One region of the Massilia sp. GER05 genome, then DNA from elsewhere that is predicted to be linked to it. Evidence: riboswitches for the same ligand, from Rfam matches in the RefSeq annotation. Region 1 holds a riboswitch; each other region holds the start of a gene.
The links. A riboswitch is a leader RNA that binds a small molecule or an ion and turns the genes downstream of it on or off. The one in region 1 is predicted to bind thiamine pyrophosphate.
Positions count from the first base shown of each region.

Region 2: another riboswitch for thiamine pyrophosphate. It lies ahead of thiC (phosphomethylpyrimidine synthase ThiC); the one in region 1 lies ahead of ACL58G_RS23210 (D-amino acid dehydrogenase).
Region 3: another riboswitch for thiamine pyrophosphate. It lies ahead of ACL58G_RS14395 (TonB-dependent siderophore receptor); the one in region 1 lies ahead of ACL58G_RS23210 (D-amino acid dehydrogenase).

Region 1 covers NZ_CP178858.1:5,232,952-5,238,222, forward strand. Annotated here, with positions in the region: gene ACL58G_RS23190 (NAD(P)/FAD-dependent oxidoreductase) at 1-981, opposite strand, end outside; gene ACL58G_RS23195 (hypothetical protein) at 1,061-1,561, opposite strand; gene ACL58G_RS23200 (hypothetical protein) at 1,740-2,411, shown strand; gene ACL58G_RS23205 (hypothetical protein) at 2,475-2,603, shown strand; TPP riboswitch at 2,696-2,800, shown strand; gene ACL58G_RS23210 (D-amino acid dehydrogenase) at 2,895-4,154, shown strand; gene ACL58G_RS23215 (hypothetical protein) at 4,219-4,461, shown strand; gene ACL58G_RS23220 (hypothetical protein) at 4,533-4,712, opposite strand; gene ACL58G_RS23225 (DEAD/DEAH box helicase) at 4,921-5,271, shown strand, end outside.
Region 2 covers NZ_CP178858.1:434,570-439,840, reverse strand. Annotated here, with positions in the region: gene thiE (thiamine phosphate synthase) at 1-98, opposite strand, end outside; gene thiD (bifunctional hydroxymethylpyrimidine kinase/phosphomethylpyrimidine kinase) at 109-873, opposite strand; gene ACL58G_RS01920 (thiazole synthase) at 873-1,667, opposite strand; gene thiS (sulfur carrier protein ThiS) at 1,693-1,896, opposite strand; gene thiC (phosphomethylpyrimidine synthase ThiC) at 1,899-3,812, opposite strand; TPP riboswitch at 4,010-4,113, opposite strand; gene ACL58G_RS01905 (MOSC domain-containing protein) at 4,249-5,094, shown strand; gene ACL58G_RS01900 (DUF971 domain-containing protein) at 5,214-5,271, opposite strand, start outside.
Region 3 covers NZ_CP178858.1:3,205,991-3,211,261, reverse strand. Annotated here, with positions in the region: gene ACL58G_RS14405 (DUF535 family protein) at 1-62, shown strand, start outside; gene ACL58G_RS14400 (iron-containing alcohol dehydrogenase) at 138-1,295, shown strand; TPP riboswitch at 1,368-1,467, shown strand; gene ACL58G_RS14395 (TonB-dependent siderophore receptor) at 1,552-3,687, shown strand; gene ACL58G_RS14390 (AAA family ATPase) at 3,742-4,350, opposite strand; gene pnuC (nicotinamide riboside transporter PnuC) at 4,347-4,964, opposite strand; gene ACL58G_RS14380 (efflux RND transporter periplasmic adaptor subunit) at 5,136-5,271, shown strand, end outside.

The DNA.
Region 1 (5,271 bases):
CGGCGGCACCGGCTTGCCGTTGCCGTCCGTGCAGGCGGCGCAGTCGCCCAGCGCATACACGTCGGGCACGCCTTGCACGCGCAGGTGCGCGTCCACCTCGATCTGGCCGCCCTTCGCGACCGGCAGCCCCAGCGAGCCCAGGAATTCCGGCGCGCGGATGCCCGCCGCCCACACGCACAGGTCGGCCGGATAGACATTGCCCTTGTTGTCGCTGACCTGTTTCTGGCTGATGCCGTTCACGCGGCAATCCGTCACGACGCGGATGGCGCGCTGGTCGAGCAGGCGCGCGGCCGCGGCGGACACCCGCTCGGGCAGCGGCGCGAGGATGCGCGGCGCGCCTTCGAGCAAGGTGATGCGCACGTCGCGCTTGACCTGCAGGCGCCGGAAGCCATACGCGGCATACACGCCGGACGCCTCGCGCAATTCCGCCGCCAGTTCGACGCCCGTGGCGCCGCCGCCGATGATGACGATGTCGAGCCCGGAGGCGCCGGCACCGTCCTCCTTTTGCTGCTCGGCCTGGGCGAGCAGGCGCAGCAGGCGCAGGCGGAACCGTTCGGCGTCCTCGGTGGCATTCAGGGAAATCGTGTGTTCGCGCGCGCCGGGCACGCCGAAATAATTCGACGTGCTGCCGACGGCGATCACGAGCGAGCGGTAGCCGAGGGTGCGCTCGGGCAGCACTTCTTCGCCGTCGCCGGCCGCGGTGACGGGAGCGATCGTGATGCGGTGCGCGGCCGCATCCAGCGCCGTCATGGCGCCGTACACGAAGGAAAAGTCGCGGTCGTGCGCCAGCATCTGGTACGACAGGCCTTCCTGGTGGATATCCAGCGTGCCGGCCGCCACCTCGTGCAGCGACGGCTTCCACACGTGGTACAGCCGGCTGTCGACCAGCGTCACCTTGTCCGGGCCGAGTTTGCGGCCCAGTTTGCAGGCCAGCTCCAGTCCGCCAGCCCCGCCGCCCACGATCACGATATCGCTTTGCAAGCCTGCCTCCGTCGGTCGCGCCCGTTGCCGGGCTCACGCAGGCAGTTTACTACGGGGCGGCGAAACCACCCGGCACGGATCAGTCGTGGCCGTGTCCGTGACCCTTGCCGTGACCGTGACCGTGACCATGGCCATTGCCGTGGCCGCGGTCCCAGTCGCCGCGGTGGCCGCGGTCGTCGCGGTACTCGACGCGCTCGACGACACGCACTTCGCGCGGGCCGCCGCGGTAGTCGCCGCGGTAGCCGACATGCTCGCGGTAGCGCGGCACATACGTGTTCGTGTACCACTCGTCGCGCACGAACAGGACCGGACGGCCGCAGGCGCCGTAGCGGCCGCAGAACCTGGCCCAGTGCTTGCGGTGGCCCGGCGGCACGCGCAGGTACACCGGTTCCGCCACGTAGTGCGGCGCCGGCGTGATGATCACCGGCTGCGGCGCGTACACGACGGGACGCGGCACGTAGTCGCCGATGTCGATGCGGCCATAGAAGCCGGGCTGGCCGATGCTGACGGAGACGTTGGTCTGCGCCAGGGCCGGGAGGGAGGCGGCGCACAGCGCCACGCCGAAGATCAGGGCTTTCATAGGATGACCTCGTTGTAATGTTTAAGTGAAGTTTATCAAATGAAAGCATATGCACAATTCGCTGCAACACCTGCTTACATTGTCGTTCCGGGCGGGATTACCACAAACCGCAGCGCAACAATTCCACTGCAGTAAGTGCGCAGCTACAATCGCGGCCTCAACCACTGAAAGGCTATCGATGTTCGCAAAATACACCGTGCTGGCCGCGGCCGCCCTGCTGGCGGCGGGTGCCGCCAACGCGCAGGTCGGCGTAACGGCCGACCTCGGCTCCACCGGCGTGGGCTTCCACGTCGTCGTGCCGATGGAAACCTATTTGAACGGCCGCTTCGGCGCCAACTACTTCCGCCACAACTTCGACAAGACGTCCGACGGCGTCGACTACGACATCAAGGGCAAGCTGCAGACGTTCGACGTGCTGTTCGACTGGTACCTGACCGAAGGCAGCACCTTCCACCTGACCGGCGGTCTCGTCTACAACGGCAACAAGTTCAATGCGAAAGCGAAACCGAACGGCACCGGTGGATTCACGCTGAACGGCCACGCGTATTCCGCTACCGACGTCGGCCTGCTGACCGGCCGCATCGACTACCGCAAGGCGGCGCCCTACCTGGGCATCGGCTGGGGCAACGCGCTGGCCCGCTCGTCGCACTGGACCACGAACATCGATCTCGGCGTCTTCTACCAGGGCAATCCGAACGTCCAGCTGGCCAGCGTCGGCTGCACGGTGTCGAACACGGTCTGCAAGGCCCTCGCCAGCGACGTCGCCGCGGAGCGCCTGCGCCTGCGCGACGACGTGGATGCGCTGAAGGTCTATCCGGTCGTGCGCGCGAGCATCGGCTACCAGTTCTGACGATGTGACCGGCGCGCCGCGCGCCCCGGCGTTGCGCTACGATGCTGCCAAAGGAGGCGCATCATGAACCATCGCGCACGCTGGAGCCTGCTGCTCCTGGCCTGCCTCATGCTGGTGGCCTGCCAGGACCGGCGCGAACCGGTGAAGCCCACCGTCGTGCCGGCCGCGGCCGCCATCGCCGTCACGGCCTGACCGCGCGATCGCCGCGCGGCCTGCCCGCCTTCCGGCCCCGTCCGCGGGCCGGTGTCCCCGTGCATCCTCGTGTTAGAATCTTCCCTGCCATAAGGCAACGCTAGGGGTCCTGCAGCCGCCACCGCGGCCGCGGGTGAGAAACACCCTCCGAACCTGATCTGGGTAATGCCAGCGAAGGGAAGCATGCGGATTCCGGTCGCGCACCGGCTCCGGTTCTCCCTTGCCGGCTCCACCCGTCGCACTTACGAGGAGCCGCATGCATCGTCCCGTTTTCCATCTGGTCGCGCACCCATGAACGTGATCGTCCTGGGCGCCGGCGTCGTCGGCACGGCATCCGCCTGGTATCTCGCAGAAGCCGGCCACGACGTCACCGTCATCGAACGCCGGAGCGGCCCCGCGCAGGAAACGAGCTTCGCGAACGGCTGCCAGATCTCCGTCTCGCACGCCGAACCGTGGGCCACGCCCGCCGGCCTGCTGAAGGTCGTGCAGTCGCTGGGCCGCGCCGACGCGCCGCTGCTGTTCCGCCTGCGGGCCGACCCGCTGCAATGGCGCTGGTGCCTGCAATTCGTGCGCGAATGCGCGCCCGGCCGCGTGGCAGCCAACCTGCGCCGGATCGTCGCCATGGCCGAATACAGCCGCCGCAGCCTGCAGGCGCTGCGTGCGCGCACCGGCATCGAGTACGACAGCCTCACGCGCGGCATCCTGCACTTCTACACCGACGCCCGGGAATTCGAGCGCGCCTGCCACGCGGCCGCCGCGATGCGCGACCTGGGCTGCCCGCGCATGACGGTCGATGCCGACGAGGCCGTGCGGATCGAGCCGGCCCTCGCGGCCGTCCGCCGCAAGCTCGTCGGCGGCGACTTCACGGCCACCGACGAATCGGGCGACGTCCACCGCTTCACGACGCAGCTCGCGGCACACGGCGCGGCGGCCGGCATCCGTTTCACGTACAACACGACCGTCACGCGCCTGCTGGCCGAAGGCGACCGCATCCGCGGCGTGGAAATCATCGATGCGGACGGCCGCCACCGCGTGCTGCATGCGGACGCCGTCGTCGTCGCCCTTGGCAGTTTTTCCGTCGGGCTGCTGGCGCCGCTGGGCATCCGGCTGCTGATCTATCCAGGCAAGGGATATTCCGCCACCTACCCCATCCTCGACCCGGACGCGGCGCCCACGGTCTCGCTGACGGACGACGGCCACAAGCTCGTGTTCTCGCGCCTCGGCGACCGCCTGCGCGTGGCCGGCACGTGCGAACTGAACGGCTACACGCGCGACCTGAACCCCGTGCGCTGCGACGCGATCACGCGCCGCGTGCGCGCGCTGTTCCCGGACGCCTGCGACTACGACAACCCGACCTACTGGGCCGGCCTGCGCCCGCTGACGCCCTCGAACGTCCCGTACATCGGCCGCACGCGCTACGCGAACCTGTACCTGAACACGGGGCACGGGACGCTCGGCTGGACGATGGGGTGCGGGTCGGGGCGGGCCATCGCGGACATCGTGTCGGGGAGGACGCCGGAGGTGGACTTCGCGTTCACTTGCGGGGCGTGACAATCGGCGTGTTTTGCGGCGCGCGAGCCATGCTACATTACCGTCTTTACACGACAAGGCAGCAATGAAAAAGCTATTCGAAAAATACCGGTGGGTCGAACTCCCCTGCCTGTTTTGCGCGATGGCGCTGGCCCATGCGCTGCTGCGCGCCGCCGGGCTGGACGCCGCACTGCCCGGCCACGGTTCTTCGCTCGCGCAGCTCGCCGCCTGGACCTGCTGCGTCTTCGCCGTCGACCGGGCGCTCCGGTTCGCACTGTGGGCCGTCGTGCTCGTCGTCGCGCCCGGGCGCGCCGCCGATATGCCTTGAAGCCGGCTTGAAGAATCCGGCGGCCGTCATCCGCGTCCTGTACGCGGTCCAGCGAACCTGGGCACCGCAACTCAACCCGGCGCGTCGTCTCTGACGAACCGGCCGCTGCGCACCAGCGCCCGTTCGATGTCGGCCACGACCCGGTCACCCCCGTCGCGGGCATGAATGACACAGGCCCACACGTCGTCGTCGATCTCGTAGCATCCGCCCGCGTACGACCATGCGCCCACATAGCGGTCGCTCGCCATCATCGCCGGCGCGGATGTCGGTGCGCTCGTGGCACCGAGGCCAGTGGCCAGGAGGCGCGCGAAGTCCGGAAATCCCGGCGCCCGGTGATCCCCGCAAAATTCGACGCGCTGTCCCGTTCCGCCGCTTACGGACCTGATCCGGAATGTCTCCACGTCCCCTCCCTGCACCGACAGGTTACACTGTCGCCTTTTACAAACCGCCTCGTTCACCATGTCGTTCGCATCGCTCGGCCTGATCGACCAGATCACGCGCACCCTCGCTTCGCTGTCCTACACCACGCCCACCGCCGTCCAGTCGCAGGCGATTCCCGCCGTGCTGGCCGGCCGTGACGTCATGGCGGCCGCCCAGACGGGCACCGGCAAGACCGCCGGCTTCGCCCTGCCCCTGCTGCAGCGGCTCGTGATGGACGGCGCACAGGTGGCGGGCAATTCGGCGCGCTCCCTGATCCTCGTGCCGACGCGCGAACTGGCCGAACAGGTACACGAGAGCGTGCGCGCCTACGGGGCCGGACTGCCGCTGCGCACGATGGTCGCGTACGGCGGCGTCAGCATCAATCCGCAA
Region 2 (5,271 bases), 2.5 Mb from region 1:
TGGATCAGCGCGGCGCCGGCGCGCAGCGCCTGTTCCGTCACGTCCAGCAGGCGGTCGGTGTCGTCCCAGTTCGGGGTCACCAGGTACAAACCTCGCATTTCTGTTCTCCTATGGATGGATGCGGCGCGGGATGCGCTGGCCCGGCGCGATGGCGTACGAGTGTGCGAGCGTCCGGTCGCAGTAGCGCTGGCCCAGTTCGAGCGCCTGCGCCATCGTGTCCCCCAGCGCCAGGCGCGCCGCGATGCTCGATGCGAGCGTGCAACCGCTGCCGTGGAATTCGCCGCGCAGCCGCGGCCAGCGCCATTCGCGCGCGCCCGCGGCCGAGAGCCAGCGGTTGACGACGTCGGCGCCGTTGGCGTGTCCGCCCGTGACCAGCACGTGAGGGCAGGGCAGGTCGGCGCCCGTCGTGGAGATGCCCAGCGCCGCCGCCTCCGGCAGGTTCGGCACGACGAGCGTCGCCAGCGCCAGCAGCGGCGCCAGCGCAGCGAGGGCGTCGCCGCGCGCCAGGCTGTCGCCGCGGCCGCTGGCCAGCACCGGGTCGAGGACGACGGGCAGGCCGGGCCGGCGCACCCGCAGCATGCGGATGATGCCGGCGATGGCTTCCGCGTTTTCTCGGCTGCCGGGGATGCCGATCTTCACCGCGTCGATGGGCACCGTGTCGGCCAGCACCACGGCCTGGCGCAGCAGCAGGCCCGCGTCGACGGGTACCACTTCGCGCACGGCGTTGTTGTCCTGGACCGTCAGCGCCGTCACGAGCGGCAGCGCGTGCGCGCCCTGGGCCGATATCGCTTCGATGTCGGCCTGGATGCCGGCGCCACCCGACGGATCGAGGCCGGCGCACACGAGGACGCAGGGCCGCGTGGCGGTCTCCATCAGATCCGGCCCGCCATCGGCGACGACGGCGATGCCGCGAATTTGCGCGGCATGCGGCCCGCCAGATACGCTTCGCGCCCCGCTTCCACCGCGAGGCGCATCGCACCCGCCATACGTACCGGATCCTGCGCGCCGGCGATGGCGCTGTTCATCAGCACGCCGTCGCAGCCCAGTTCCATCGCGATGGCCGCGTCGGACGCCGTGCCGACGCCCGCATCGACGATCACCGGCACCTGCGCCTGCTCGATGATCAGCGACAGGTTCCACGGATTCAGGATGCCCATGCCGGAACCGATCAGCGACGCGAGCGGCATGATCGCCGCGCAGCCGATGTCTTCCAGCATGCGCGCCTGGATCGGGTCGTCGCTGCAATAGACCATCACGTCGAAGCCGTCGCGCACCAGTTCGCGCGCGGCGACGAGCGTCTCGGGCATGTTCGGGAACAGCGTCTTTTCGTCGCCCAGCACTTCCAGCTTGACGAGCTTGTGCCCGTTCAGCAGTTCGCGCGCCAGCTGCAAGGTGTACACGGCGTCCTTGGCGTTGTAGCAGCCCGCCGTGTTGGGCAGGATGGTCCAGCGCGACGGCGGCACCACGTCGAGCAAATTCGGTTCGTTCGCGTGCTGGCCGATGTTCACGCGGCGGATCGCCACCGTGATGATGTCGGCGCCCGATGCTTCGGTCGCGGCGCGCGTCTGTTCCAGGTCGCGGTATTTGCCGCTGCCCACCAGCAGGCGCGAGTTGTAGGCCTTGCCGGCGATGGTGAGCGGCCGGTCCGCATGCGTCGTATTCGTCATGTCGTATTCCTTTTGAAGTTCAGGATCAGCCGCCGCCGATGGCGCGCACCACGTCCACGCGGTCGCGCGCCTGCAGGGGCGTGTCGCGCCAGCGCTCGCGCGGCACGACCTGGCGGTTCACGGCCAGCGCGAGCTTCTGTCCCGCGAGGCCCAGCGATTCCACGAGGTCGTGCAGGCTGGCCTGCGCCGGCAGCGTGTGCGCGGCGCCGTTCAGTTCGATCTCGACCATCCTTATTCCTTGTGATACAGCTCGGCGCCGCGCTTCATGAACTCGACGGCCTTCACCTGCATGCCCTGTTCCAGCGCGGCGTTCGCGGCGATGCCCTGGCCGGCCGCGTAGTCGCGCACTTCCTGCGTGATCTTCATCGAGCAGAAGTGCGGACCGCACATCGAGCAGAAGTGCGCCACCTTGGCGGAATCCTTCGGCAGGGTCTCGTCGTGGAAGGAACGCGCCTTGTCCGGATCGAGGCCCAGGTTGAACTGGTCTTCCCAGCGGAATTCGAAACGGGCTTTCGACAGCGCGTTGTCGCGGATCTGCGCGCCCGGATGGCCCTTGGCCAGGTCGGCCGCATGCGCCGCGATCTTGTACGTGATGATGCCGTCCTTGACGTCGTCCTTGTCGGGCAGGCCCAGGTGCTCCTTCGGCGTCACGTAGCACAGCATCGCGGTGCCGTACCAGCCGATATTGGCGGCGCCGATGCCGGACGTGATGTGGTCGTAACCCGGCGCGATGTCGGTCGTCAGGGGGCCGAGCGTGTAGAACGGCGCCTCGTGGCACTGCTCCAGCTGCAGGTCCATGTTTTCCTTGATGAGCTGCAGCGGCACGTGGCCCGGACCCTCGATCATCACCTGCACGTCGTGCTTCCACGCGACCTGCGTCAGCTCGCCGAGCGTCTTCAGTTCGGACAGCTGGGCTTCGTCGTTGGCGTCGTAGATCGAGCCCGGACGCAGGCCGTCGCCCAGGCTGAACGCGACGTCGTACGCCTTCATGATCTCGCAGATCTCTTCGAAATGCGTGTACAGGAACGATTCCTTGTGGTGGGCGAGGCACCACTTGGCCATGATCGAGCCGCCGCGCGAGACGATGCCCGTCAGGCGGTTCGCGGTCATCGGCACGTAGGCGAGACGCACGCCGGCGTGGATGGTGAAGTAGTCGACGCCTTGCTCCGCCTGCTCGATCAGCGTGTCGCGGTAGATGTCCCACGTCAGGTCCTCGGCCTTGCCGTGCACCTTTTCCAGCGCCTGGTACAGCGGCACCGTGCCGATGGGGACGGGGCTGTTGCGGATGATCCATTCGCGCGTTTCGTGGATATGCTTGCCGGTCGACAGGTCCATCACGGTGTCGCCGCCCCAGCGCGTGGCCCACGTCATCTTCTCGACTTCCTCGCCGATCGACGACGTCACGGCCGAGTTGCCGATGTTCGCGTTGATCTTCACGAGGAAGTTGCGGCCGATGATCATCGGCTCCGATTCCGGGTGGTTGATGTTGTTCGGCAGGATCGCGCGGCCTTTGGCGATCTCGTCGCGCACGAATTCCGGGGTGATTTCACGGGGAATGCTGGCGCCGAACGACTGGCCCGGATGCTGGCGGCCGATCATCTGCGCCATGCGCTTGCCCGTGGGGCCGGCGGCTTCCAGCGCGGCGAGGTATTCCTGGCGGCGCAGGTTTTCGCGGATGGCCACGTATTCCATCTCGGGCGTGACGATCCCCTGGCGTGCATAGTGCATCTGCGTGACGTTGCGGCCGGGGACGGCGCGGCGCGGCTTGCGCTGCAGGTTGAAACGCAGCTCGGCCAGCTTCGGGTCGTTCAGGCGTTCGACGCCGTAGTGCGACGACGGGCCGGCCAGTTCTTCGGTGTCGCCGCGCTCGCGGATCCAGTCGGCGCGCAGCGGGGCCAGGCCGGAGCGGATGTCGATGGCGGCGTCGGGATCGGTGTACGGCCCGGACGTGTCGTAGACCCACACGGGCGGGTTCGGTTCATGGCCGAACGATGCGGGCGTGTCGGACTGGGTGATCTCGCGCATCGGCACGCGGATGTCCGGGCGGCTGCCCGTCACGTAGACCTTGCGGGAATTGGGCAGCGGCGCGACGGCGGCGGCGTCGACGGTGGCGCTGGCGGAGAGGAATTTCGGATCGGCGTTCAAGTGCACTCCTTGTTGGTCACTGAGGGGCACTTCAAAACCGTCGCGAGCGGCAGCAATTTTTGTCCGAGACGCGGAGCTGTACGCTAGTACAGCGAGCATCGCAGGGCAAAAATGCAACGCGCAGCAGGTTTGGAAGTTCCCCGTAAGATCGGCGATCCAGCTGGAGGAGATGCGGAGAATACGTGCAGCGAACGTGCGCGTCGACTCTGTAGCTTCCCTTCGCTGGCATTATCCAGATCAGGTTCGGAGGGTATTTCTCACCCACGCCGTTGATGACGGCGCAGGACCCCTAGCATTGGCGTCGTTTCGTGCAGTCCACGAAACGACGGGACGGAGTGTACGCGGGTTTTATGCGCTTGGCAAACAGGAACCGCGGGTGTGGATTGGTGCATACTATCGGCCTGACTCTTCAGATCCCATCAGAACGAACCGATCCATGGCCCTCCTAACCCATCTGCTGCTGTACCCGATCAAATCCTGCGCCGGTATCGCCGTCCGGTCCGCCACCGTGCTCGAATCCGGCCTGTTCGCACTGGGCGTGCACGACCGCAAATGGATGCTGGTGACGGAAGACGGCCAGTTCCTCACGCAGCGCGAGCATCCGCGCATGGCGCTGCTCCGGCCGCTGCCGGATGGCGGCAGGCTGCGCGTCCATGCGCCCGGCATGGATCCGCTGGTGTTGCCGCTCGCCTGGGACGCGTCCGCGCCGAAGCGCACGGTGAAGATCTGGGACGACACGGTGGACGCCGCCGATTGCGGCGACGCGGCGGCGGACTGGTTTTCGAATGCGCTGGCAACCTCGTGCCGGCTCGTGCGTTTCCACCGCGACGTCGTGCGCCCGACGAGCACCAAGTGGACGAACGGCGTGGAAGCGCGGACGCGTTTCGCGGACGGTTATCCGCTGCTGCTGATCGGCCAGGCGTCGCTGGACGACCTCAACGCCCGCCTAGTCGCGGCCGGCCGCACGGCGCTGCAGATGGACCGCTTCCGCCCGAATCTCGTCGTCGACGGCATCGATGCCTGCGAAGAGGATTTTCTCGCGACGCTCACGATCGGCGACGTGGAGATCCGTCCCGTGAAGCCGTGCGCGCGCTGCCCGATCCCGTCCATCGACCAGGCGACGGGCATTCCCGGCCCGGATCCGCTGGACATCCTGCAGACTTACCGCGCCAATCCGCGCATGGATGGCGCCGTGTGCCTGGGCATGAACTGCATCGTGACGGCGGGGGCCGGCAACGAGCTGCATCTCGGGCAGGAATTGACCACCGAGATCGCGTTCTGATGTCCGTGTGGGCACGGGGTGCCACCGTACGGATTGATGTTCGCGTGGGCACGGGGTGCCCACCCTACGGCATCGCTACATCGTAGGGTGGGCGGCCCCCGCCCACGCGAACGCCGACATCACACGAACGTCGCCAGCATCTCGTACGGGTAGATCCCTCGCCGGTGCCCATCGCTG
Region 3 (5,271 bases), 2.0 Mb from region 1:
GCCATTTGCTGCATGCGCGCGCGCACGTGGCGCATCCGGCCGCGGTGCCCGAACCGGCCTGAAAGCCTGCCGGCGTGGCGCACGCCGGCAGGACACCTGCGCGATAATGATCCTCTGAGCAAAACCAGAGGATCACCTTGCACAACTTCGACTTTCATAATCCCACCCGCATCCTGTTCGGCGACGGCCAGATCGAGCGCATCGGCAAACTGGTCCCGTCCGAGGCGCGCGTCCTCGTGCTGTACGGCGGCGGCAGCATCCGCGCCAACGGCACGTTCGACGCCGTGATGGCCGCACTGGCCGGCCGCACCGTGTTCGAGTTCGGCGGCATCGAGCCGAATCCCACGGTCGAAACGTTATCCGAAGCGATCGCGCTCGTCCGCCGCGAACGCGTGGACTTCCTGCTGGCCGTGGGTGGCGGCTCCGTCATCGACGGCACCAAGTTCGTCGCGGCGGGCGCCATGCTCGACGCCGACCCGTGGACCATCCTCGAACAGCACGCCAAGAACGTGCACGCGGCGCTGCCCATCGGCGTCGTGCTGACCCTGCCGGCGACGGGGTCCGAGATGAACGCGGCCGCCGTCATCACGCGCAAGCGCACGCGGGAAAAATTCGCGTTCGTCGCGCGCTCCGTGTACCCGCAGTTCGCCGTCCTCGACCCGACCCGTACCTACACGCTGCCCGCGCGCCAGGTGGGCAACGGCGTCGTCGACGCGTTCGTGCACGTGATGGAGCAATACATGACGGTCCCGGCCCAGGCCAAGGTGCAGGACCGCTTTGCGGAAGGCTTGCTGCTGACGCTCGTCGAAGACGGTCCGCAAGCACTGGCGCTGCCTGCCGACTACGACGTGCGCGCCAACCTGATGTGGACGGCCACGCTGGCCTTGAACGGCCTGATCGGCACCGGCGTGCCGCAGGACTGGTCCACGCACACGATCGGCCACGAGCTGACCGCGCTGTACGGCCTCGACCACGCGCAGACGCTGGCGATCGTACTGCCGTCGATGCTGCGCGTGCGCCGCGCGGCCAAGCGGGCGAAACTGCTGCAATATGCGGCCCGCGTGTGGGACCTCCACAGCGGCGACGAGGACGCGCGCATCGAGGCAGCCATCGCCCGCACGGAAGACTTCTTCCGTGCCATGGGCGTGGGGACAAAGTTGTCCGACTATGGCCTGGGCCGCGATGCGATCCCGGCCGTGATCGCCGCACTGGAAGCGCACGGCATGACGCGCATGGGCGAGACCGGCGAGGTCACGCTGGACGTGGCGCGCGAGGTGCTGGACGGCGCCGCCTGATCGCGGAACCATCCGCTTTACAACATGTCTATTGTCTGAACCATCACGACAGGGCGCGTTGTGCTACACTCGCGCCTTCGCTAGGGGTCCTGGGAGTTCGCTTCCCGGGTGAGAGATACCCTTCGTACCTGATCTGGATAATGCCAGCGAAGGAAAGCGCAACGCAGTTCCCATCCTTGTTTGCCCTTCCCCCGTTGGCTCCGGCTTTTAAGAAAAAGCAGCGCGCCCATCGCCGGCGCGCGAACACGAGCAAACCATGAACCGTCAACTGAAGTACTCCATCCTGGCCTGCGCGCTGATGCAAGCGTACGCGCACGTCGCCTGCGCGCAGGTACAAGACACCCACCCCGTCGCCGAAGTCGTCGTGACGGGCAACCGCTTCATCGCCGTCGACCGCGCCAGCGTCGGCGGCTTCGGCGAAGCGTCGCTGTTCGACACCCCGGCCTCCATCATCTCCATGGGCCGCACGCAGATGCAGGACCTGTCGATCCGCTCGACGACCGAGGCGGTGCGCTTCGACGCATCCGTCGCCGACGCCTACAACGCCGTCGGCTATGCCGAGCAGTTCTCCATCCGCGGCTTCGCCCTCGACAACAACTACAGCTATCGCAAGGACGGCTTCGCGATCCCGGGCGATACGCAGATCCCGCTGGAGAACAAGGAACGCTTCGAAATCCTGAAAGGCCTCGCGGGCCTCACGGCCGGCATCGCCACGCCGGGCGGCATCGTCAACTACGTGACCAAGCGCCCGACGAATGGGCCGCTGCGCTCCGCGACCGTGGAAGTGTCCGAGCGCGGCACCCTGTACGGCACCGTCGATCTCGGCGGCCGCTTCGAGGACCGCCGTTTCGGCTACCGCATCAACGCGGCCGCCGCCGACCTGCACCCGTACGTGCGCGGCGCGAACGGCGACCGCCAGTTCGTGTCGGCCGCCTTCGACTGGCAGATCACGCCGGATGCGCTGCTGCAGCTGGACATGGATTACCAGCGCAAGGCCCAGATCACGGCGCCCGGCTTCCAGCTGATCCAGGGCACGACGCTGCCGACCGGCGTGTCGGCCAGGATGCTCCTGAACGACCAGCCGTGGACGCGCCCCGTCACGACGAAGGACAGCAACGTGGGCCTGCGCTTCGAATACAAGCTGGCGCAGGACTGGACCGCCACCGTGTCCGGCAACAAGCACTGGTTCAAGCGCGACGACTTCACCGCGTTCCCCTACGGCTGCAGCAACGAGGGCGCGGGCTATTATCCGGGCTACTGCGGCAACGGCGACTACGACGTCTACGATTACCAGAGCACGGGCGAGCGCAAGTCGCCGTGGGGCGTGCAGGCGCAGGTGCAGGGCAAGTTCGCGACCGGCGCGCTGCGCCACGCGCTCACCCTGGGCGCGTCGTATTCGGAGCGCCACGACAGCTTCGGCGACTACGTCTACGACTACGTCGGGTACAGCAATATCTGGAACCCGCTCGTGACGCCGCACGTCGCCGCCGACCGCGTGACGGGCCCCGTGTTCGAGCGCCGCAGCGACGAGGAACGCGCCGTGTTCGCGCAGGACATCGTGAGCCTGACGAACCGGCTGACCCTGCACGCGGGCCTGCGCCACGTCCAGATCAAGCGCAGCGAATTCGTCGACGACGCCACCGGCTACGTGCACGCCGACGACGCGTTCCTGCTGCCGAACGTGGGCCTCGTCTTCAGCCCCGCGCGCGACTGGAACGTGTACGCCGCGGTCAGCCACGGGCTGCAGCACGGCGGCATCGCGCCGATGCAGACGACGAACGAAAATTCGGTGCTGGCGCCGCAGCGTTCGCACCAGGTCGAGATCGGCGCCAAGGCCGCGCTGGGCAATGGCCTGAACCTGTCGGCCGCCCTGTTCCAGATCCGCCAGGGCCTGGAATACACGAACGCGAACAACACGTTCGTCCGCAACGGCCGCGAAACGCACCGCGGCATCGAGCTGACCGCGCAGGGCCGAGCGACGCCGGCGCTGGACTGGAGCGTGTCGCTGATGGCGCTGAACACGCGCCAGGAAGGCACGGGCCAGGCGGGCATCGACGGCAAGCGCGTGACCGACGTCCCCGCGTTCAAGTCGACGGCATGGGTGCAGTACGCCGTTTCGGCGATCCCGGGCCTGAAGCTGGACGGCACGTGGCAGTACTCGGGCAAGAAGGCGTTCGACGTCGAGAACACCGTGTTCGTGCCGGACTACCACGTGTTCGGCGTGGGCGCGTCGTACGGCCTGAAATGGGGCACGACGAACGTCACCTTGCGTGCCCGCGCGGAGAACCTGTTCGACAAGTTCTACTGGCGTGACGTGACGCCGGCGCTGGGCGGCTATCTGCTGGCGGGCGCGCCAAGGACGTTCCGGGCGTCGGCGCAGTTCGACTTCTGACCTCGTCGCCCCCGCGAACGCGGGGGCCCATGCTGAATCTCCGGAGTCTGCCCGTTAAACAGATCGCGTTGTATCCGACGGACCGGATTCCGTAGCTCGGCATGGGTTGCCGCTGTCGCGGGAACGACGGGCGTCGGGTGGTCCTATCAATGCTTCCACCTGCCGCACCCGCGCTTCCAGTTCCCCCGTCAGCAGCGCAAACGGAATCCCCCGCGCATCCAGCACGTCCACGAGCTGCGCATGCACGCGCCGCCTCACCTCCTCCGACTCGCGCTGCAACCCGTCCGGCACCCACGGCAGATCGGGCGCCGCGACGAGCGTGACCGCGTAGTCGTGTTCCGCTTCCCAGGCAAGCAGGTCCGGCGGCACGCGGCCCCAGTAGATGCGGCTGTACACGGCCGTCATCAGCGGCGTCGTGTCGACGAACAGGAAGTCGCGCACGCGCGGGTCGCGCGCGAGCAGCTCCTCGCGGGCGCGCTGCGTGCGCGCGATGCCGGGCTGGTCGTCCTCGCGTGGCACGCGCGCGTTCACCTCGACGAATTCGCGCAGGTATTCCGGCACCCACAACGTGCCGTAGCGCGCCGCCAGCGCCTGCGCCAGCGTCGACTTGCCCGTCGATTCCGCGCCCAGCAGCGCCACACGTGCCACCGACGCCACGGTCATCGCGCGCCCTCGGCCACCGGCATGTCCGCGTCCTGCGCGGCATGGGTCCACGCGCGCAGGCCCAGCACGGCCAGCACGACGAACACGGCGTACAGGATCGCCGTCAGGTGCAGGCCCTTGTAGATGTACAGGCCCACGTACAGGATGTCGACGACGATCCACGTGTGCCAGTTCTCGATCTTCTTCTTCGCCGTGAGCAGTTGGCCCAGCAGGCTGCCCGCGGTGAGGAAGCCGTCCATGTGGGGCACGTCCGTGTCCGTGCACGCCTTCAGGAACGCCGACAGCGCGAAGAAGCCGACGGCCCAGCCGAGCAGCGACGCGAGCCGGCCCGTGTGCGACAGGCGCGTCACGGGCAGCGGCTTGCCCTCGGCGCCGCGCAGCCACTGCCACCAGCCCCAGATCGAAGCCGCGATGAACACGCCCTGCAGGCCGGCGTCGCCGTACAGGCGGGCGTCGAAGAATACAACGCCGTACGTGGCGGACGACACGATGGCGAACAACCAGCCCCAGTGATTGCGCAGGATGGTCAGGACGACCGTCGCGACGGACAGCACGAAGCCGAGCAGTTCGAGCGGCGTGGTGGAAAAGCCCAGCAGGACCAGGGTATCGTTCATGGGCGGACAATGACAGGAGAGTCGGCGATTATGGAAGGTGGCGCGGGTTTATGCAACCCGACGGCGAGTGTCCGTTTCCGGACACCGCTGCCCGCCAGCGGGCAATGCGGCAGTCCGCCCCCCAGAGCGAAACCCGGCTGGCACGGGGCTTGCAATACAGGCAGCATCACAATGCCCGCTTTGATCATGGACCAGGCCATCCCGCTCGACATCCTCCGCCGCCGCACCCGCATGCGGCTCGCCTCCACGCTCCTCGTGCTCGGGGCCCTGTGCGCCGCCGCGTGGGGCCTGAACCGCGCGCTGCGTC